Regions from separate parts of the Peribacillus frigoritolerans genome, predicted to be linked through region 2. Evidence: riboswitches for the same ligand, from Rfam matches in the RefSeq annotation. Region 2 holds a riboswitch; each other region holds the start of a gene.
What was found. Region 2 has a riboswitch for preQ1 ahead of ABOA58_RS20685 (VUT family protein). Riboswitches for the same ligand answer to the same signal wherever they lie in the genome.

Region 1: linked by a shared signal. The riboswitch ahead of queF (preQ(1) synthase) and the one ahead of ABOA58_RS20685 (VUT family protein) in region 2 are both predicted to bind preQ1.
Region 3: linked by a shared signal. The riboswitch ahead of ABOA58_RS02305 (QueT transporter family protein) and the one ahead of ABOA58_RS20685 (VUT family protein) in region 2 are both predicted to bind preQ1.

The regions. Positions count from the first base shown of each region.
Region 1 is NZ_CP158190.1:559,240-566,771, reverse strand. Features, by position in the region: gene ABOA58_RS02765 (ABC transporter ATP-binding protein) at 1-901, opposite strand, end outside; gene ABOA58_RS02760 (nitroreductase family protein) at 1,349-1,909, shown strand; gene ABOA58_RS02755 (aspartate kinase) at 2,529-3,875, opposite strand; gene queF (preQ(1) synthase) at 4,080-4,580, opposite strand; PreQ1 riboswitch class I at 4,685-4,730, opposite strand; gene ABOA58_RS02745 (EamA family transporter) at 4,884-5,720, shown strand; gene ABOA58_RS02740 (BA3454 family stress response protein) at 5,854-6,111, shown strand; gene ABOA58_RS02735 (YfmQ family protein) at 6,556-7,005, opposite strand; gene qoxD (cytochrome aa3 quinol oxidase subunit IV) at 7,282-7,532, opposite strand, start outside.
Region 2 is NZ_CP158190.1:4,225,370-4,232,901, forward strand. Features, by position in the region: gene ABOA58_RS20670 (alpha/beta hydrolase) at 15-761, opposite strand; gene ABOA58_RS20675 (PadR family transcriptional regulator) at 1,072-1,392, shown strand; gene ABOA58_RS20680 (hypothetical protein) at 1,943-2,092, opposite strand; gene ABOA58_RS20685 (VUT family protein) at 2,114-2,656, opposite strand; PreQ1 riboswitch class I at 2,707-2,749, opposite strand; gene ABOA58_RS20690 (SRPBCC family protein) at 3,000-3,482, shown strand; partial or broken gene ABOA58_RS20695 (SRPBCC family protein) at 3,511-3,950, shown strand; gene ABOA58_RS20700 (HD domain-containing protein) at 4,130-5,101, opposite strand; gene ABOA58_RS20705 (hypothetical protein) at 5,147-5,431, opposite strand; gene ABOA58_RS20710 (TetR/AcrR family transcriptional regulator) at 5,669-6,238, shown strand; gene ABOA58_RS20715 (DUF4260 domain-containing protein) at 6,290-6,637, shown strand; gene queE (7-carboxy-7-deazaguanine synthase QueE) at 6,682-7,410, opposite strand; gene queD (6-carboxytetrahydropterin synthase QueD) at 7,403-7,532, opposite strand, start outside.
Region 3 is NZ_CP158190.1:477,715-485,246, forward strand. Features, by position in the region: gene ABOA58_RS02295 (PAS domain S-box protein) at 1-1,477, opposite strand, end outside; gene ABOA58_RS02300 (TVP38/TMEM64 family protein) at 1,592-2,248, opposite strand; gene ABOA58_RS02305 (QueT transporter family protein) at 2,372-2,857, opposite strand; PreQ1 riboswitch class I at 2,864-2,908, opposite strand; gene ABOA58_RS02310 (YbaK/EbsC family protein) at 3,079-3,600, shown strand; gene ABOA58_RS02315 (hypothetical protein) at 3,738-4,550, shown strand; gene ABOA58_RS02320 (DUF3892 domain-containing protein) at 4,632-4,928, opposite strand; gene adhP (alcohol dehydrogenase AdhP) at 5,241-6,254, shown strand; gene ABOA58_RS02330 (sigma-54-dependent transcriptional regulator) at 6,297-7,532, opposite strand, start outside.

The sequences.
Region 1 (7,532 bases), 1.9 Mb from region 2:
CCTTTGCACGGGAAATGACCATGATCAGCCATGAAAAAACGGAAAGGGATGCCGCAATCCTCGTGGCATAGTTGACAATCGCCACAACTTCCCCTACCTGTATATCTCCCGTTGTTATAAATTCACTTCCAAGCCAGAGAATGATCAGAATCGCCACATTCATGACCAGCATCAGCACAGGCATCGTCGTTTCAATTAAACGAAGGGAAGACACAGTCTTTCTTTTCAACTCTTCATTCGCATCATCAAATCGGCCGATTTCATGCTCCTTACGAAGAAAAGCTTTGATCAAGCGCATGCCTATCAGATTTTCCCTCATGACACCATTGACATTATCGAGTTTTTTCTGGACGAGCTTAAACAGCTTAGCCGCCCGTTTCATAACCCATCCCAAGAAGAAAACAAGAACCGGAATTGAAATGACCAAAACAAGGGATAATTTCAAATCGACCGCAATAGCCATTATCGCTCCGCCGATTACGATCAATGGCGCCCTCGCCATGATACGCAAGCCCATAAAAACCGTATTTTGAAGTTGGGTCACATCATTCGTCATCCTTGTTATCAACGAGGAAGTCGGGATATTATTCAAATTCGCAAAAGAAAACGCCTGTATTTTACCAAAAAGGCTTTTCCTGACATCATGTCCAAAGCTTTGACTTACATGTGATGCCGTAAAGGAATTAACAATCCCGCCAAGAAATGAAAAAACAGAAAGCCCAACCATGACACTTCCCCATTTAATCACCACCGATAAATCTTTCTGCAAAATGCCATCATCAATTATTTTTGCTATAAATAAAGGTTGTAACAGCTCTACCCCGAGCTCGACAATCATTAAGGATAAAGCAAGAATGATCAAAAGCCAGTAAGGCTTAAGAAATGAGGACAATTTTTTCATCTATGACACCTTCGATTCTCCATATGTAAATAGCATCTTTTCATCCTCTCATTATACATTTTTATACAGATTTTTTAAAAGATTTTAACTGTTTTAAAGCATTGGTAAATATCTTGAATTTTTTTTATAAATACCCTTGACAAATAACAGGAAATAAGCGAAAATTCTAATTGATAATGATTTTCAATTTCATTATTGATCTCTGAAATTTGATAAGCAATTACGATATTCTCTTATCGTACCCTTTTGATATTGTACATAGATACAATGTCGCCCCGGCTTCTCTGTGCCTAGTAAAATTATATGCTCATTAGCGAATGCAAGTCACTAGAATATTGCCCCCTCTTTATTCAAGTAATTTATTCACGTTGGAAGCATATTAGGCAGCCGGGGATTATTTTTTTCAACTATTAAATTTACATATATGATTAAAGGAGCAGGATGATCATGAAACTAGAAGATATCATTAAAGAACGGCGCAGCATCAAACGATTTAAGGACATTCCTGTTCCTATTGATACCATCCAATCATTATTGGAAACTTCAACATGGGCACCGAACCATAAATTGACCCAACCGTGGCGCTTCGTCGTGGTTCTGGGTGATAGCCGCTTAAAACTAGCAGAAGCAACCCGTGCATTCATGGAAGGCAAAGAGAAGGACCCTGAAAAGAAAAAAGCAGCCGGACAGCGAGGATATAATAAACTTATAGGTGTACCGATGTTTGTCGCAGTGATCATGGAAGAGAATCCGAATCCCATGACACGTGAAGAAGATTATGCGGCTACAAGTGCCTTGATTCAGAATTTCAGCCTGCTTGCCTGGGAACAGGGAATCGGGATGATATGGGAAACATACGGCATGATACATAGCATGGAGTTTCGTGAAGCTTTAGGCGTGAAACCTGGCGAGAAGATCGTGGGCAGCCTTCACGTTGGCTATCCCGATATGATCCCTGCCCCGCGTCCAAGGAACGCGATTGATCAACTCCTGACCATTATGGACTAACATAAAAGGAAAGCCTCCAATCTTCCATTTTGAGGCTCAGACTGTAGGCAAACTCGATGAAAATCGAGTTTGCCTACAGTTTTTTTATGACTTTTACAATTTGAACGTTGATCTCTCTCCAGGCACTCGCTTTCCGTGGGCGGTCCGGGAGCTTCCTCGGCTTACGCCTGCGGTGTCTCCCCTTGACGCGTTTTCCCCGCAGGAGTCTCGCACCTTACGCTCCAATCAACTTTGTTTTAATATACAGATAGAACTTATTCCTACAGTCTTTTTTGTATTAAATATAGAAGTATTAAACTTGAGGTGATAAGGATGGCTTTCTAAACATGATTCTATTCAGCGAGATCAACTCAAAGTGAATATTTTAAACCAATTGGGGATAACATCCAGAAGCAGCATTTGTCTTAACTTTATAGTCTTTCCCAGCTTTATAGTACGAATATACCATACCAATTCACTGCAATAAGTATCCGCGTCTTTTAGCTCAGATTCAATATCCCCATACGGTCATTGCCACTATCCTAAAGTACCAGATGAAAAGTCCAGCCGTATGTATAGTGACTAAAAGATTGATCACAAAAAAACCCCCTTCTAAAAGGAGGTCACTGATCTATTATCCTCAAAAGAACTCGTGATATAATGCCTGAATCGCCGTCTCTTCGTTGTGCCCTTTCACACCGAACATCATGCTTACCTCAGAAGAGCCCTGGTTGATCATCTCAATATTCACCTTTGCTTCGGCCAAGGCTTTTGACGCTCTTGCCGTTGTACCGACATTATGACGCATCCCTTCCCCTACAACCATGATCAAGGCCAGATCATGCTCCACATTCACTTCATCGGCATGCAGCTCTTTCTTGATTCGGGAAATGATTTTATTCTCGGCTTCACCTTTCATCTGGTCCTGCCTTAGAATAAGCGTCACATCATCGATGCCTGATGGAATATGCTCATATGAAACTCCATAATCTTCGAGGATGTGCAGCAGTTTCCGGCCAAAACCAACTTCCCGGTTCATCAAATATTTGCTAATGTAAATACTGCAAAATCCTTTATCACTTGCAATCCCAATAACGGGCCCGTTCGTATTATCCCGTGTATTCACAATGCGGGTCCCTTGTGCCGCCGGATTGTTCGTATTCTGGATATGGACAGGTATTCCCGCACGGAATGCAGGAATCAGCGCCTCATCATGAAATACCGAGAAACCTGCATAAGAAAGCTCACGCATCTCACGATAGGTTAGTTCCCGAATTCCCTTCGGATTGGAAACCACATTTGGATTCACCGCATAAACGGCATCCACGTCCGTAAAGTTCTCATACAAATCAGCTTTGACCCCATTCGCAAGAATCGAACCAGTAATATCTGAACCGCTTCTTGAGAAGGTTAACACATCACCATCTAACGTATATCCAAAGAACCCTGGGAATACAACGATTCCTGGCTCATCACGCAGAGCATATAACCGATCATAAGACTCTGGCAGCACCTTGGTGAATCCACCTTCATCCGTTACGATCAAGCCGGCCTTCTTTGGATTGATATACTGTGCCTCTACACCACGGCTTTGAAAATAACCTGCGACCAGCTTCGCATTATTATCCTCGCCGCTGGCCTTCAAGGCATCCAGATAGCGCTTCGGGTTAGTTTGGTCTGCATGCAGCAGTGCCATTAAATTCTCATGAATCCCAGTGATGACACTCTCGGATATATCCAGCTCTTCAGCAATGCTCGCATAGCGGGATACAACATCTTCTATCAAATGCTCTCCGTTATCCCCGCGCAGCTGCTGTTCCGCAGCTTCAATCAATAAATCCGTCACCTTTATATCATCGGAATTGCGTTTTCCTGGAGCCGAAACGACCACAATCTTCCTCTCTGGATCAGAAACAACAATTTCGAATACCTTCCTCAACTGTTCACCTGACGCAAGTGAACTTCCACCAAACTTTGCAACTTTCATCTCGACATCCCCTATTTTCGTAAATATTCTGTCAAAATCAACTCTCCCTATTATTACGCTTTTTCTCGAAACAATCAAGTGGAAATTCCATTATAGGAGGACACTTGTATTTTTAAAAAGGACAAATCATCAGGACGACTGATAAAGAATGGCTAAAAACAAGGAAAAAGACAACGGGCATATGCCCATTGTCTCTCCTATTCTTTAGCGATTATCCACAGTTTCCGGATATAAGTCATGGTTCATCAAGCGGTAATTCGCCATTTCCTCATACTTAGTACCTGGTTTCCCATAATTCGTGTAAGGGTCGATGGAAATTCCGCCCCTAGGCGTGAACTTGCCCCAGACTTCAATATATTTAGGATCCATCAATTCGATTAAATCATTCATGATGATGTTCATGCAGTCTTCATGGAAATCACCGTGATTGCGGAAGCTGAATAAATAAAGTTTCAAAGACTTGCTTTCCACCATTTTCACACTGGGAATATAGCTGATGTAAATGGTAGCAAAGTCCGGCTGGCCCGTTATCGGACATAAGCTAGTGAATTCCGGGCAATTGAATTTGACGAAATAATCCCGGTTCGGATGCTTGTTATCGAATGACTCAAGGATTTCAGGCGCATAGTCAAATGTATATTTTGTTCCTTGATTCCCAAGCAGTGTAATATCTTTTTTTAATTCTTCTTCTTTTCTTCCAGACATGAAAAGTCCTCCTAATCCCACGTTTCAGGGAGATTCATAAAATGGGCCTCTATATAACAAAAACCATATCTCCTCAAAGATATGGTTGATTCGCGAAAAATATCAAAGCCATAGTTTTTTTAAGAGGGTGATGCTATGAACCTCTCCCGTTTATCGGGAAATATTTTAAAATTGTCTTAGTAAATATAAAAAAAAATAGTCAATCTGTCAATGCAACTCTCTTAAATTGGGTTTGATTCCTTTATATATTCAGTTTAAAATGGAAAAAGCAGTTCAACCTATAAGAAAGAAGAGAATATACACATGTGGATTTTTGCAGCACTCATCACAAGCTTATGTTTCGGAATCAATAACAGCATTTTCAAATGGAGCAGCGGAAAAGGATATTCCAAGATACATATCCAATTTTTCTTTTATTTTTCAGCTTTTATTTTGTCCATTATTTATGGAGTATTTATGGATGGTTTACAGCTGAACTGGCTGTCCATCATGCTTGGTGCAGCAATTGGTGTACTGAACGCTAATGGTAACATCCAGATGGCAAGCGCCTTTGAAAAAGGGCCGGCAAGCTTGACATCACCATTAATCGCAGCGAATGCAATATTCCCCATACTCTGTGCAGCTTTAATTTTTCACGAACATATTTCTTCCTTGCAGTGGAGTGGAATCGTCTGCATGTTTCTCGCTACATTAGTTATCCAGTATACACCTAACGCCAAAGGTAACCATCAATATGTCCCTTGGATCATGCACACATTATTCTCCATCTTATCATTTGGTGTGCTCGGAATTCTAATGACGACATCAACACGTCTTCATTTAAACTCCCTTGATATCCTTGTATCAATGTATGGAGGCGGAATGCTTTATCTTCTTTCAGCTCTGGCCTTTAAAAAAGAAAAAATCAAGCTAAAGGAAGTCAAAATCGGTTCCTTAGTAGGTTTTTTAAGCATGATAGGCTATGGATGTTATTTCTTTGCATTGAACACCGGGATTGCAAGCATCATTTTCCCTGTCGTCAGCCTGAACTGTTTAGTTGTCGTATTCGCTGGATGTTATTTATTCAAGGAAAAACTAAAAACCTATCAAATTGCCGGTGTTCTTGCAGCATTAATCGGTATTATTTTAACTAAAATATGAATATAGTTCGTTTACAAAAACAACCTGGCTGTCATGTGTACAAGCCAGGTCATTTTCTATTTAAACGGGAAATGGGGCAGGTCAAAAAAAAAAAAAAAAAATGTTGACACATCCATAAAAATATCAGATAATTTTGAATATTAATTCTTTCAATTTTACTGCTTTTGAAATGTTTGATTATTCTTCTGCCATGGGTATAAAAGAAATAGGTACAACCACCTCATTTAATTCTGAATCAAGAAAGGAAAGATGCATAATGGTAAAAGTTACAGTAACAGTTGATTTCCAAGGAAAATCTTATCAAACTAACGTCCTTACTAAACCGGGTACAGATCATGAAGTAATTTTACAACAAGCCCTTCATCAAGTTGAAAAGCAATGGAAAGCATAAAAAAGCAGGCATCGTAATAGATACCTGCTTTTTTATTACCATTAAATAATATCCAAAATATTTTTCATATGCACGATTAAAGACCCTCTTGCAGCAATTCCCTCCTATTAAAAAATACACTTTTAATTGTTTTTTTCAAAAGATACTAAAATTAAGTTGTCAGTTTGTGTACTAGAATTTTTTATAATGAAAAAATATCCAATTGAAATGGTCTTTTAAAGACCGTCTCAGCTGTAGACAATTTAAACGTTAATTTCCACTCCAGGCACTCGCTTTCCGCGGGCGGTCCGGGAGCCTCCGCGGCACCTTTGCGCCTGCGGGGTCTCCCTTGGACTCGCTTTTCCCGCAGGAGTCTCGTACCCTCCGTTCCAATCAACTTTGCTTTAAAATTTAGATAGAACCCCTTTTGTCTACAAACTTGATAATAATTGATTTTTGGTTCTTTTAAGCTAAGTTACTTATTAATGGCACGGAACGTTCTTGAAGGCTATCGGAAAACAGACTATAAGAAATGAGTTTCTTCTTGTATTGATTAACTACATCCACGTGGTCATTGTAAATGTACACAAATAACTTAACATCAATTTTGCCTTTTTTAGTATCAATGACTAATGGAGTCCCACTGTCCTCTGGATGTAAAAATAATTGCTCGTTACCCGGGAATATATGATTTTTCTTCAAAAATCTGGCGTTATTAAAATGATTAATAACTTGAATTTTTTCTTCACCTTCCAAACGTTTTCCGTCAAAGGATACGATCGCATTCCCGCCACTAATTTCTGAGTGTATTTTAAATTTGCTGATAATCCAATTAACAGCATCGGTTGGAAGACAGGAAACCAATATTTTTAACAAACTTAAGATAATTGTCAAAATCAAAACCGGCAATGTCAATTCATCATCTCCGCTACATTTATAAATTATTTCTTTCTTATATAACTTATTATATCAATAGGGCTGGCAGTTTTTCTTAGAAGATGTGTCCGTTCTATTAACGTTTTACTTTGGTAAAACATTGTACTTAAACGCAATTTCCCCTTAATAAATATAATGTTCCGAAATGGTTATACTAAACAAAAGATTTCATCCACATCCTTCTTAACAAATTTATACTTATTAAAATACAAAAAAACTGGGCGTCATCAAGACGCCCAGCTTTTCCGGAATCGATTATTGATATCCCCAAATCATTGTTAGCATTGTACCGAAAATTGTAACCAATGCAACGAACAATCCATAATAAACGTTTGTGTAAATCGATGCTTTATCTTCAGACTCACCTGCGTGCATGAACATAACTAATTGCAGTGCAGCTTGCATGAAAGCTGTAACAAGCAGGATGATCATGGCCATTTTCAGTGAGAGATCAAACATGATAACTGATAGTGCGACCAAAGTCAGGACTAGAGAAAACGCAAATC
Region 2 (7,532 bases):
TATAAACTCGCTTATTACTCCGACCAATTCAGTGTATTCAAGAACTTATACACATCTTCATACACCTGTTCACGTTCTTTGCCCAATGTGATAATATGACCTGATTTTTCATACCATATCAAGTGTTTATGCTGCGTATCGACTTCATTGAAAATCGCTGTAGCACTCTCAGTATAGTCGGGATCATCCAAGCGCCCTTGCAGAACAAGAGTTGGTGATGTGATTAAATCTAAATTTTCACCTGTCTCATTAATAATATTCAGCACATCTTTTAGTTGAGGCATAGGCTCTTCTTCCAGCAGCTTCACTTCTGCAGCAATTTGGTCTGCATCTTTGCCCTCAAATTTCTTATAAGCCTGTGCATAATTGAGCAAGCGGTTCTTTTGTCGATCGATACTTTTCCCTTGCGTCGGAGCGCACATTGAAACTACGCCTTTTACAGGCAATTCAATTCCCACTTTTAATGAGAACACTCCTCCTAAAGAAATTCCTACAACAGCAATTTCTTCATATCCTTCTTCTTTAAGGAATTTATAGCCATTAACTACATCTTCCCACCATTCCTTTGGACCAGTCTTAACGAGCTCCTCACCAGACACTCCATGCCCTCTATAAAGAGGTCCGTGGCAAGTATAGTCGAGATCATTCAAGTATTTCCCTAATTTCTTCATATCTCCTGTACTTCCGGTAAACCCGTGAAGTAAAAGAACAGCTCTCTTTCCACCAATATATGTGAATGGCTCTGGTGCTTTCACTTTCATCTATCTAGGACCTTCTTTCTTTGCTCTTGTTGATAAATAGAATCTAAATGATTTTCGAAAAAAAATCAATTAATACCCCTTGAGTAGGGATTCTTCTATCCTATTCCGTATTTTCATTAAAACAATTAAATCATGTATATAGTATCCTTACCACACTCTTCACAACTCATCCGTTCCGAAGCACATTTTACTATGATTAAATTTATTTAGCAATCGTCATTTAACCATTTTTTTTAAGAAAAGTAAAATGCACCTTGTGATACGATGTACAACGTATTACACTTTAAAAATGAAAAGGAGGAGAATTTATTTGGATAAAGAATTAATGAAGGGAAGCATTGACCTCCTTTTGCTTTCACTTCTTTCACAAAAAAAGCTATACGGCTATGAAATCACGAAGATCTTGAAGGAAATGAGCATGGGCAAATATCAAATAAGTGAAGGCACCCTCTACCCCGCCCTTAAACGGTTAGAAAAAAAAGAATTCATAAAAGGCCATTGGCAAGAGTCCGAGTCAGGCCGCAGGAAATATTATCATGTCACCGAAAATGGACAAACCGAACTTGAGCGGAAGCGAGAATGCTTTTTCTTCCTCGAAAAATTAGTTCGGAAAAGCACAGAGCAATTTTAAACAATATACAAAGCTTCCTAGCCCCATTAATGGAACGGTGCAGGAAGCTTTTTTTGATTTTTACTCGTGAGTTTGGGCTAATTACTCTTGAATTTGTCCTGCACTCATAATTTCGCACTGTTTATTCGTGAAATTCGTGCTGCTCTCTTTATTTTGCACTGTTTATTCGTGAAATTCTCGCTGTTTACTCAGGATTTCGCGCTATTCTCATGATTTCGTGCCATTTACCGTGAATTTTGCACTTTTATTCGTGAAATTCATGCTGCACTCATGATTTCGCTCTGTTTACTCGTGAATTTTGCACTTTTACTCGTGAGTTTCGGCCATTTACTCGTGAGTTTTGCACTTTTACTCGTGAATTTCGGCCATATACTCGTGAATTCGTTCTGCACTCATGGCGTTGCGCTCTTTATTCGTGTATTTGCACTGCACTCATGATTTTGCGCTGTTTAATCACGCTTTCCGCGCTATTCTCATGATTTAGTGCCGTTTAATCGTGAATTCCGCACGTTTTACTCGTGAGTTACTCCGTTCACGCAAAAAAAAGGACCTAATTTGGTCCTTTTTTGTCAATTCCTTTATGCTTGCGATAATTGGCGCAGGAGAGCTTCATACATTCCCCTTGAACATGCGCCCCATATTTTTCACGAAAGGCCTCGAGGCAATAGCATTTATCTTTTTCTTTTTTGGTTCCATCCATGTAGTGCATCCCTCCTGGCATTTAACTGGAGACTACACGTTTCTCCAGTTCTACGTTGATTCGTCCCAACAATACGGCACCAATGGACTGAATGATAGTTTTAACGATGATTTGGCCGATGACCGCAGCGGGTACTGCTTCCCATGGCAATATATTGGCACCCAATGGACTTAGGCCAATCACGACAAATATCACCGAATCGAAAAATCCTCCAACGATCCCGCTGTAAAACACCCTCCAACTCATCGGGAGCTTTAAACGGGTATAAATTTCCGTATCCGCTGTTTCTGCGACCACGAAGGATAATGCGGAAGCAAAAACAATCAGTAACGTATCTCCTAATAAAAATGATACACATGCAGATAAAATAAGTGCAGTGACGATGCATATATAGGTCTTCGCGCGGCCGAATTTATTCTGGACCAGATCTCGGAAGATGAAGGTTCCCCCGATGAGCAATGTTCCCATCGGGATGATGAACATGCCAAAATGTAATGGCTCAAAAGCTGCTGTAACCACATTCGCCGTGATGATGGATACTAAATACAATAAAATTCTTAACATTTCTTAATTCTCCTTATACAGAAAAAACAGCACCCTAAGAAAGAGCCCTGTTCTCCTTAGTTTTTTTGAGAGGGTAGCTAGAACCTCTTCCGCCCGGGCGGATTATCATTTTCCTTATTCATCGTAGCTTGAAAGCGATTGGAAATCAAGAAGTTTCCATACGGCCCTTTTATGTCACGGAGAATCCGGTTTTAGCAATGCACTTCAAATCTTCTTCAATGCAATGACTTTGCCGATTTCTGTCGCAAAAAACTGCTTGACCGGCTGTATATGAAAGCCGACAATCAATGATAGAGTTAGGTTACGATCTTGATATCTTATTTGGCGAGGAGGAAAAAGAATTATGAAAAAAACTACGTTTGTCTATCCTATTTATATCGCAACCACACCAGAGAAGCTTTGGGAAGCCCTGACGAGTGGTGAAGTCACGAAGAAATACCACTTTGGATTGCAAGTACAGTCTGACTGGCAAGAAGGTTCAAGCGTCAAATATATGCTGGAAGATGGGCGGATTACTGATCATGGGAATGTACTTAAGTGTGAGCCGTTGCACCTGCTCTCGTATACATGGAACATGGCAGGAGACGAAACACCTCGCAAGCAGCCTACACGGGTCACTTTTGAATTACAGAAAATGGATGATTCGACTTTAAAGTTAACGCTTAGGCATGAGGAGCTATTGGAGACAGATTTCGTATATGATGACAATACCTTTGAAGGCTTGAATAATGGTTGGCCAGCCATTCTGAGTAACCTGAAGAGCTTGCTTGAAACTGGAAGGACCCTGCCGCCAATATCAGTAGATTGGGATAGTGGAATACAATAAAAACAAATCGAAAGAGAGTTGATTTAGTATGGATACCCAAATAATTACGAAATTTAAGATAATCAAGCCAGCTAATGAAGTGTTTGAAGCCATAGTGAATCCTGAAAAAATCGGGAATTTCTGGTTCTCATCGAGTTCGGAAAGATGGGAACAAGGCCGGACGCCTGCATTGAGATACAACGAATACGATGCTGAAGTGGTTATTAATGTAATGGAAGTCGAGGAAAATAGGAAAATCGTGTTTGCGGGGGCGGAAATGATCAAGAAACGGTTGTTACCATTACACTAAAAGAGTTGGATAATACGAGTACAATTATTGAAGTAAACGAATCAGGTTTGAGTGAAGACGACCCTGAAATAATAAACAAAATGATCGGACAAAAGGAAGGTTGGGTTTATACATTAACCTGTTTAAAGGGTTATTTGGAAAATGGCGTTAATACTTTGAGAGCATCATTAGTTTTTTAATTATTAAAGGATGCTGGTTCAGATGTATAAGGCATCCGTTAATCAAGCTCCTTACTGGATGTCGATTGTCTAAATCAACTAATTTTTAAACGGGAGGAGACTTAGATGTTTCCGGAAAAAAACTCAAGGATGAATAACACCCTTGAGTTTTTGACTTTCCGTATGGTTTGACACGAAATTCAATCGGAAATCACTTTTAGATACATGCCCTTTGAAGCTTTTTTGTAGGCTTCAATTCCCATTTTCTTGACTTTGTCTGATAAACTGGATGCTCTTATTAATTGGGTTCCTTGAATAACGGAAGGATCAATGAGCCGCACTTTATTTTTCAGATAAAAATCGTAGTCCACTTGATTTTTTTTCACCTTTACGTTACCATGGATCCGTTTTAACAGATTTTGCACTTCATGGTCTTCAGTCAAGCTTAACAAGGACATGACTTCCTCATCTGTACCAAGTAAGTCATCAAGGCTGATTAGTTTTTTAGCCAAAGCCAATTTTAAGGTCTTTGCCAAAATTCCATAGCCATATATATTAAGCGGTTCCATGAAAAAATCAATAACTTCGCTATAATACGTTTTCACAAACCATTCAGCCGATTCAATATTATCCAGATACATCCTTCCATTTATTATGATTACATGGTTTAGAAAGTCATGAACGGATTCCAGTGTGATATGTCCATATTGATACATATCCCGGAGAGTATAATCTACCCGATCGGCACATAACTCAGGTGCTGGCTGTTCAAGCAATTCCCATTTTGATTGAAAAACATCTTCACATTCATATCCATACCTCTTCAGTATTAAGGGGATTTCGGATTCCATAATGACTTGTTCATATATTTTTTCATGATAATCTTCATCCTTACAATCCAGAACGAAATCAATTACATGTGAGAATGCAGTGTGGGATACGTCATGCAGCAAGCCCGCGATTTGTTCTTCCAATGACCCACCAAGCTCTTTTATTAAAAGCATCACACCAATTGAATGGTCAAATCGTGTGACATCCCACTTCTCATTAACTAAATAACTTGCCCCGCCTTGATGTATCCCCTTCAATCTTTGGACCGGTTTGCTTACTATCAGCTCTTCCAGAACTCCCTCTACAATGTGTTCCCCATAGATACTATCCAAAACTATCAATAACTGCCGCCTCCCCCATTAGTTACTCATTACAGGTAGGTGATTTCACTGATTTTTTTCTGTAAAAATTATTTCCCCCTTTTGATTTTGCTCATATTGCTTTTTTACCAATTTTTCCAATTCCTCTTCATCATTCAAATCGATATCACCCGGATTGTCCTCATCAACTCCCTCTATGATCATCATTTCATTTATTATTACCTGATCTCGTGGATACACTTTAAAAAAGTCTTCTACAGGTTTCTTTTTATCTTTATACGGTTTAGTGAATAAAAAATAGCCGGTCAGGACTATGGTAATTGAAGCAAAAATACCGAATTTCTTTTTCATTTATTCATCCCCTCAACGCTCTAATAATACCCTTATAATACCATATGAGGGTATTAACGGTACAAAATAAGTCAAACGCTGCAATGTCCTCAATCCTCCCCTTTGCAACACTGATGGAATTCCGCTTCACAAAATGGTAAAGTTTAGGAATTTATCATTCGATCTAATATTTGACATTTGGAAATCAGTGAGCTATCATCCTAATTAACCAGTGGTCAATAAATAGGAGGTGTCAAGATGTCGCCAAGGAAATCGGCAGGTAAAGAATTATCCAGGGAAATGGTGTTGAATGAAGCTAGAAACCTTTTCGCAACGTTAGGGTATTCGAATGTCTCAATGAGGCAATTGGCTAAATCATTGGATTGCAGCCATGGAGCCATTTATTATCATTTTAAAAATAAGGCGGAAATATTTTACAGTTTGGTAAAAACGGATTTTTCCGTTTTAAATAATTTAATCGATGATATCATCATGTCGGAAAATGACCCTTCTATAAAAATGGAAAAGATTTTATTGTGCTTCTTGGAGTTCGGTTTAACCCAACAGAATCATTATTCCGTCATGTTTTTATCGAAGGAAAAAGAAATTCAGCAGTTACTCCAATTTGATTCTAATAAAACATACGAAAAGCTAATCCAGTCCCTGACGGACCTAACGGACAACAAGCTAAATCCTGCATCCATTTGGTCGATTTTTCTTTCTCTTCACGGATTCATAACTTTTTATATTAATTCTGAACTATCATATCAAGATGTAAAAGGTTTAGCTTATTTTCATGTAAAAAATATCATCAGGAACATCATATAATTTTTTTGAATATTATTGACCATTGGTCAAATAAACTTTGGAGGTTTTAATATGGTAAAGAAATACCTTCATATTGAAGGGCTCATGGTCTTTTTAGCGGTGATTTACATCTATTCGTTATATGAATTCAGCTGGTGGATTTTCCTTCTATTGATTTTATCGCCTGATGTTTCCATGCTGGCCTATCTGATCAATGATCGGATTGGAGCAAGGGTTTATAACTTATTTCATACTTATATCCTGTCCATCTTCACGATTTTGCTATCCATTTTCCTAAAGTCGGATGCATTGATGCTGATTGGTTTAATTTGGACAGCGCATATAGGAATGGATCGCTTATTTGGATATGGCCTTAAATACACATCATCCTTCAAAGCTACACATATGCAAAGGTTGTAATAAGCTTAAAAGGCAGTGTGATTAAACATCACACTGCCTTTACTTTACACGCCCCGCTTGTTTCCCCATATATAGGTATGCAGCTGGGGCAGGACTTTCACATCATTCAATTCATCATCTACTATCACTTTATCAATTAACTCTTCGTACTTCTTCAATAGGCCGCTGATCAATTGACGATCATCCGCCGTCCGGCTGTCGTCATTGCCGACCTGCAGATAAAAAGGAATATCCGGGTAACGCCCATGTACATGTTTGGCATATTGATAATCTTCCTCGTTAAAGACGACGATCTTCAATGAGACATGGTTTTCAGGATTTCGATTGGCAAGGTTCGAGATGATTTGGTCGAGCACCGTAAAGTCCGTGTTCATTCCAGAGCTCGGCGGCTTAGGTGAAATAGTCAGTTCATCAATATCGAGAAACCAATCCTGCCATCTGCTCCCTTGGGTTTCGACACCTATTTTCATTTTATTTTCATGTAAGATCGCTATCAAGCCGTTTAGGTTTTTCAGCAGAGCCGGGTTTCCTCCTGATATCGTCACGAAGGAAAAACCAGAACCCCCAATACGCTTCAGCTCATCCCATATTTCTCTAGCAGTCATCTGGACGGTATCTTCCTTACCGGTGCCATCCCAAGTAAATGCGGAATCACACCAGGCACACGAATAATCGCAGCCGGCCGTCCGAACGAACATGGTTTTTTGGCCAATGACCATTCCCTCTCCTTGGATGGTCGGCCCGAAGATTTCCATAACAGGGAGTTTACTCACTTTCCATCCACTCCCTTCTGGCTTCGGCATAGCTTGTCGGCGTTTCGTACAGTCGAACAAATTCGACTCTAGCACCCTCATATTCTTTTAATGAAAGGGATTCGGCCATTTTTTCATAAATC
Region 3 (7,532 bases), 1.8 Mb from region 2:
GATGCTTTATCCGGTTTTTTTCAATTCCGCTTCCATTATCTTTGATGGTGATGGAAAGGTTATTGTCCATGCGTTCGAAATCAATCCAAATGTGATCGGCGGATGCCTCCATCGAATTCTTGAGCATGTTTATGAAAACTTGTTTTAATTGGTTTCCCTCACATAAAAGAAGTGGTATTTCGTTTTTAACAGATATTGATATTTGGGTGGGGTACGAGTCCGCCTCTGGTTTCAACAAGGTTTTGACATCATTCATCAGGTCGATGATTTGATGTTTGCTGAATGGAAGTTCCTGTGGTTTTGCCAGAACGAGTAACTCGCTTACAATAAGATTGATCCGGTCCAACTCACTTAACATGATTGTGTAGTATTGTTCATAGGGATGGTCGCTCTTTTTAAGCAGCTGGACGAAACCTTTTAAAGAAGTCAGCGGGTTTCGTACCTCGTGGGCCACACTTGCGGCAAGTTCGCCGACTATCGATAATTTTTCGGTTCTTCTTAAGCGTGCTTCGGTTTCCCGGATTTGAGTGACCTCTTTAGCATAAGTAATGATTCCGACTAAATCCTCGCCAACCATCATCGGAACAAACGTACAAGAAAGTAAGATGGACTTCCCGTACTTCGTCAGGAATTCTATATCTTTCCCTTTTTTGATCCCCTTATGGTTTTCCATGACATATTGGCAAGATGTACGGATCAATTCCGCGTCTTCTGCTGAGAAGTTCAAATTAATGAATGAGGCTCCATGTATTTCTTCCTGTTGAAAGCCTGTTACCGTTTCAAATCTAGGATTCACGGTCGTGATCATTCCGTTTAAATCAAGCATCAGCATCGGATATGGGTTGTGTTCAAACAATGATTTATAGCGTTGTTCACTTTCGAATAATTGATTCTCCGCGACAACCCTTTCAGAAATATCCCTGCCAATGACGACTAAGCCTTTTCGTGAACCATCCTCATTGAACAGGGGAACTTTGATCGTATCAAATGTCTTGTGATTGCCATCGGGAAGAGGGATGATTTCCTCACACCGTGTGATTTCCCCTTTTAGCCACGTTTCTTCATCGGAAACTTCACAGTAGATCAACGACTCTTTATAAAATTCCGAGTATTCTGCGAGCTCACTGTCTCTTTTTCCCTTATAATCTACATGCTCCAATTGAAATAATTGCAGCCCGAAAGTATTGGATTCAAGCCATCGGCCATCACCATCCTTGAAGTTAACGAAATCCACCATTGAATTGATGAGTGTACGCCGACGTTGTTCCGCTTCTTTTAATCGTTTGAATTCTTCCCTTTTAGCTAAATAAAGATATAAGACCAAGCCTATTGATAAAAGGAAAACAAAGCCTTCCACTCTTTGAAGTTGAATAAAAACCTCTTTATTTTGGATATTTGTAGTTAAAAAATAGTCGAACACGACTAATGTAAGAATCCCGGATAGGATATATATTGCTAAGATGGAGCGTTTGGACATGGAGATTCTCCCTGATTTTAAGACATTTCAAAGGTAAAATTACATACACATTTTAACAAACTATCGGAAAAAAATATATGCAGAATCCTAAATAAAAAAACAGGGCCAATGTGGTCACCTGTTTTTTCTGAAGAAGGTAAGTTTCTTTTTCTTTTTTGCACGCTTATAGATAATGAAAAATAGTAAGAAGAGGAGTGCGAGTGCAGCTAGCGTATATTGGTTCATTTCAACAGATAGCAGTCCATAGGGAATCAGCGATAGGAAGAAAAAGTATATAAGGTTGCCAAGCCCCGTCGCTAATAAAAAATCCTTGAACGTGACAGTGCTGACTCCAGCTGCCAAGTTAATTAAGCTTGTTGGGATAAGCGGGAAAATCCTGCCTGTAAAAACGTACATGAAGCCATGCTCCACAACGGTTTCTTGCCACTTTTCGCCAATCTTCTTTAAGAGAAGCTCCTGAAACCAGTTTCTTGCTGCATAAAAAATGAATCCTGAGGCAACAACACTTGTAAACCAACTCCATAGATAGCCATATATGAATCCGAATATCGTGACATTGATAGTCAGGAGCAAAATTAAGGGGATGATTGTAAAAGAATTTTGTACAAACATCAATACGAATGTCACAATAAATGTAAGCAAAAGGTTTTCCTTCAATATGCTAATAACAGAATCTAGGTCACTTTTCCAAACTAATGTGAACAGCTCTGCATTAGAGTATATAAATATTGCAATTACAAGTAGACCGATTATGGTCAGGACTTTTTTCAAAGGGCCACCACCATTCTTACTAATAGTTTATCATTTTCGAGTTCATTGGTGAAAAAAAAGAGCTGCCGCATCATGCAGACAGCTCTTTTCCATTATAGTGGCTTAACGGCGCGAAGATTCCTTTTAAAGCCACTTTTCAAACTGAATTCTTTTGTTCATTCCATAAATGATTGGCGCTCCAATCAGGAGGACAACGAACTCACCGACAGCTGTAGTCATCCAGCTTAGCCAGAATGGCAAGCCAAAGGCAAGGTTCAGTTCAATTGCAATTAAAAACATTGTGAACGTGAAAAAGATAATCGTGGCGATCATCCGTCCTTTAATGCCTTTTATGAAACGAGATACATAAATGACAAGCAATAAGGCGAGCAGGGATTGCCCCACCCCAAAAATCAAATCATATGGTACCATCGGTGAAAAGAGCAGATTCGATATGAAGACTCCGCCAACGATACCGTAGATATACTTTTTATTGAATACAATCAGATGATTCAACATTTCCGGTACACGGAATTGGAACATCTCAAAAGCTATTGGTTTAAACACCAATGAGACCGCCACATACAAGGCAGCCAATAACCCGTTTATCACGAGTGTACGAACATTCATTTTACTCTCTCCCTAGTTTTTTATCGTGGGATGGTTACGAACCACGTGTAGGCGTTTACCCGATGTTTAATAGTATCTCATGTAAGCTTGTTTCGTCAATTTGTAAAGAATGGTTTTAATTTATTAGTTTCCAAGCAGGAGAAGTAGCACAATAGGATTTTGATTTATTGCAATGAAGGATGATATTATTTCAATATGTACGTCAAAGGAGTGAATATAATATGTCGATCGAGAGTGTAAAAAGCCATTTTAAAAAATGGAATCGGGAAGGCGACGTAAAGGAGTTTGAAACATCGAGTGCTACGGTGATTGAGGCAGCGGAAACCATCGGTGTTATCCCAGCGCGGATTGCTAAGACTCTTTCCTTTAAAGGGGAAGGTGAACACGCGATTTTGGTAGTTGCCGCAGGGGACGCCAAAGTGGATAATAAGAAATTTCGTCAGACATTCGGTTTCAAGGCACGAATGCTTTCGCCTGAAGAAGTGCTTGCACAGACCGGCCATGCAATCGGAGGAGTTTGCCCGTTTGGTCTGGCAAACGATTTAGCTGTTTTTCTTGATGTATCAATGAAGCGCTTCGAGTCATTGTTCCCGGCTTGCGGCAGTGCGAACTCTGCAATAGAACTTACACTCGCTGAATTGTTTGAATATTCAGGTGCGAAGGATTGGGTGGATGTTTGTAAGGGTTGGGAAGAAAAGGAGAATGAGGAAACGGCGGTAGGCAATACAGTTGATGGCATTTGATCAATGGGTGCCAAAAAATTAGATTAACATGATTGGGATTGAGTCCACTGCAGTGGACTTTATTTGTGGGGGCCGCATGCATTTCTATGATTAAAGCGGAAAACGGGCAGAAAGTGTTCCTGAGCGGAGGTTGAAAGATGTTAAATGGAAGCGAAAGAAAAAGCAATAGCAGCTATCTTAGTCTTAAAACTCTTTATGAAGAAAATATAACGGTTAAGAGCATTGCCCAGGAGCTTGAGTTTTGCCATAAAAATGATCTGGCTCTGGATATTCAGAAAGCATTGGAAAAAAAGAATTTTGATATATTGGCAGTCAAAGATCAAGGGGAAATCATCGGGTATATCGAAAGGGAAGAACTAGGTGAAGGGAGTATTTCTGAATATTTAAAAAGCTTTTCACCAAGGGAAATGGTTTCGGATTCAACCCCTTTGATCCAGCTTCTCCATATTTTCAAGAATAAAACAAGGGTGTTCGTATTAGAGAATAATTCAATTAAAATGTTGATTACCCATGCCGACCTTCAAAAGCCTCCGATCAGGATGCTGATATTCGGATATATTACCTTATTGGAAATGAGGATGAGTGATATCATCCTGGATAGATTCGGCGATGGCAGCTGGTATCCAATGATCAGCGAAGACCGTTTAGAAAAGGCAACCGAATTATATAGAAGGAGAATCGATAAAAATGAGGATATCAATATAATAGAGTGCCTGCAAATCAGTGATAAATTCGATATTATACATAAAGATAAAGAATTGAGGTGCTTCTTCCAAATCCCTTCGAAAAGTAAAGGGAAGAAGGATGCGAACGCCATCCGGAAATTACGGGATAAGATTTCCCATGCTAATGAACTGGGTCTGGACATGTCATGGATGGAAATCATCGAGGTTGTCGAGTCCTGCGGCCGACTGCTCGAAATCTCTGAATCCTATCCTTACGAAAAATAAGATCCGGCTAATCATGCTGGTTCTTTTTTAGCTCATCCAGACAGAAAAAAACTGCCCATATCAGGCAGTCTCCCCGAAAATTCAAAACTCCGGCAGTTGATCCAGGTTATTTTCCTTTATCCCATCGGGCTCACTCCGCAATATGTCACGTCCATATTTATGAAAGACGTCAACATTGGCCAGGTTGCCAGCCTTTGCTTCCGCAAGGGCTGTGGGGTAGTCGAGTTCGCGGCCGGAGTTCGTCTTGATGGCGATAATATTGTCCTCTTCATTTTTCCTTACGGCGATGATTTCTTCTTTTCCTGCTGAATCAGGTTGGTTTGCTTGCGGTGTTCCCTGCTGTTTATATGATTCATAGGCTTTTTCAAATTGGTCCATGTTTTGGACACCTCCTATTTATAGGGTGAGCCATTTTTTCTGCAATATACAAACCGGATTTCGTCCAACTTGAGCCGTTATTTCGTCCAAATGGGCCGATTTTTCGGCACTTTTTTTAAGTGAATGCTGTCTTCTTGGCCTGTTTGCAGTGGCATGGCACTTGCATCTATTTTAAGTAAGTAGTAGCAGGTTTAAGTAGTGCAAGTTTAAGTAGTAGCAAGAAATAATATCCACTGGATTAAGGGAGGAAAATGAATCATGAATGTAAAACAAGGGGCAAGCACTGTAAATGCAAAACAACAGGTTAAGACAATGAAAGCGGCGGTCGTCAATGAATTTAACCAAAAACTTGAGATTAAAGAAGTACCCATCCCGGAATTGGAGTATGGTGAGATATTAGTGAAAATTAAAGCCTGTGGCGTGTGTCATACCGATCTACATGCGGTCCATGGTGATTGGCCGGTAAAACCCAAGCTTCCGCTTATCCCCGGACATGAGGGTGTGGGTATTATAGAAAAGGTGGCAGAAGGCGTAACTTCCTTGAAAGTGGGTGACCGTGTTGGGATCCCATGGCTTTATTCGGCATGTGGCGATTGTGAATATTGTCTGACTGGAAGGGAAACGCTTTGCTTGGATCAATTGAATGCAGGTTATTCCGTGGACGGCGGGTATGCGGAATATTGTAAAGCACCTGCCAAATATGTGGTGAAGGTTCCTGAAGGGCTTGACTTTGCGGAGGTATCACCGATTTTCTGTGCAGGTGTAACGACTTATAAGGCGCTTAAGGTATCAGAAGCAAAACCTGGTGATTGGGTAGCGATTTATGGAATTGGCGGATTGGGACATGTTGCCCTGCAATACGCAAAAGCGATGGGCTTTAATGTTATTGCTGTCGATATTCAAGATGATAAGCTTGATCTGGCAACGGAACTGGGGGCGGATTACACGGTTAATGGGCTTAAGACCGATCCTGTACAGGCCATAAAGGATAAGGTTGGCGGTGTGCAGGCATCCATTTCTGTGGCGGTTACGAAAAAAGCATTCGAACAGGCTTACAGTTCAGTCAAGAGGGGCGGCACACTTGTCGTAGTCGGATTGCCGAATGATGAACTTCCAATCCCGATTTTTGATACAGTGTTAAATGGGGTAACTGTAAAAGGGTCCATCGTTGGGACGAGAAAAGATTTACAGGAAGCTGTTCAATTTGCGGCTGATGGAAAAGTCAGAACGAATATTGAAACAAGAAAGCTTGATGAAATCAATGACGTGTTTTCCATGATGGAAAAGGGAGAAATCAACGGACGTATCGTATTGACGCTAGAATAGGAACAGAGGAGGAAGCCCTGGAACGGGGCATCCTTCTTTTTATTATGTCTGGCTCTTCTCATTTAATATATAGCGCAATTTCCTTATGGATATCTGCAAGCGTTTGGCAGCTTCATTCCGGTTGCCGTAGGTTTTTTGCAGTGCCTGCATGACGAGCTCCTTTCCAATTGTCGATTGAAGCTGTTTGATTTCCGTAAGGATTTCTTCAAGCATCAGTTCATCCTTCTCATTAAAGTCAGCCACCAGCCTTTTTCGCCACTCTTCAAGAAGGTTTTCAGTTGACTGAATCCCATTAGGGGCCACATTTTTGTCAGGAGTGAACTGGTTGTTGGATAGAGAGATATCATTGGCGGTTATTACCGACTTATTGTCTGCAAGAGTTAGCGTGCGCATGACTACATTAGAAAGTTCGCGTATGTTGCCTGGCCAGTTGTATTGCTGTAATTTTTCAATGGCTTCATTCGAAAAAGAAATATCTCCATGACCATTTCTCTCAACCAAGTGACGGACAAGCAACGGAATATCCTCTTTTCGGCTCCTTAATGGCGGGATATCCAAAGTCACGACGTTCAGTCGGTAAAATAGGTCTTCCCGAAATTTATTCTTGTCCACTGCCTGCTGCAGATTTTCATTGGAGGCCGCCACTAACCGGGCGTTCGTCCGTAATGTCCCGCTGCTGCCAACCCGCATGAATTCCCGTGTTTCCAAAACCCTAAGCAATTTGACTTGAATGGCGGGACTCGCATCCGCAATTTCATCAAGGAAAAGCGTCCCGTTCCCTGCAATTTCGAAAAAACCCTTTCGTAGCTGGGTCGCTCCTGTGAAAGCTCCCTTTTCATGACCGAATAATTCGCTTTCCAGCAGGGATTCAGAGATCGCTCCACAATTGATGCCGATAAAAGGTTCATGGTTCCGGGGACTGGCAATGTGGATGAAGCGGGAAAGCACTTCTTTACCGCTTCCAGTTTCTCCTTCAATTAATACATTGACCGATTTTTGGGCCACCTTGAAAGCCGTTTCAATCAAATTCTTCATTAAAGGACTTTCACCGACAATGAGTCCTGAATCCTCGGCTAGCTTATGGATGAAATGCTGATTCAAAGCTTCATTTTCATTCAATAGGTTGTCAATCTGCCTTTCCAGTACTTCAATATCCACGAAGGGTTTTTCCATGTAATCACTCGCACCGAGCTTCATTGCATCAACAGCGGTCTTGACGGTGCTGTATCCGGTCATGATCAGTACCTTGCACCGCGGCTGCAGTTGTTTTAGATGCTG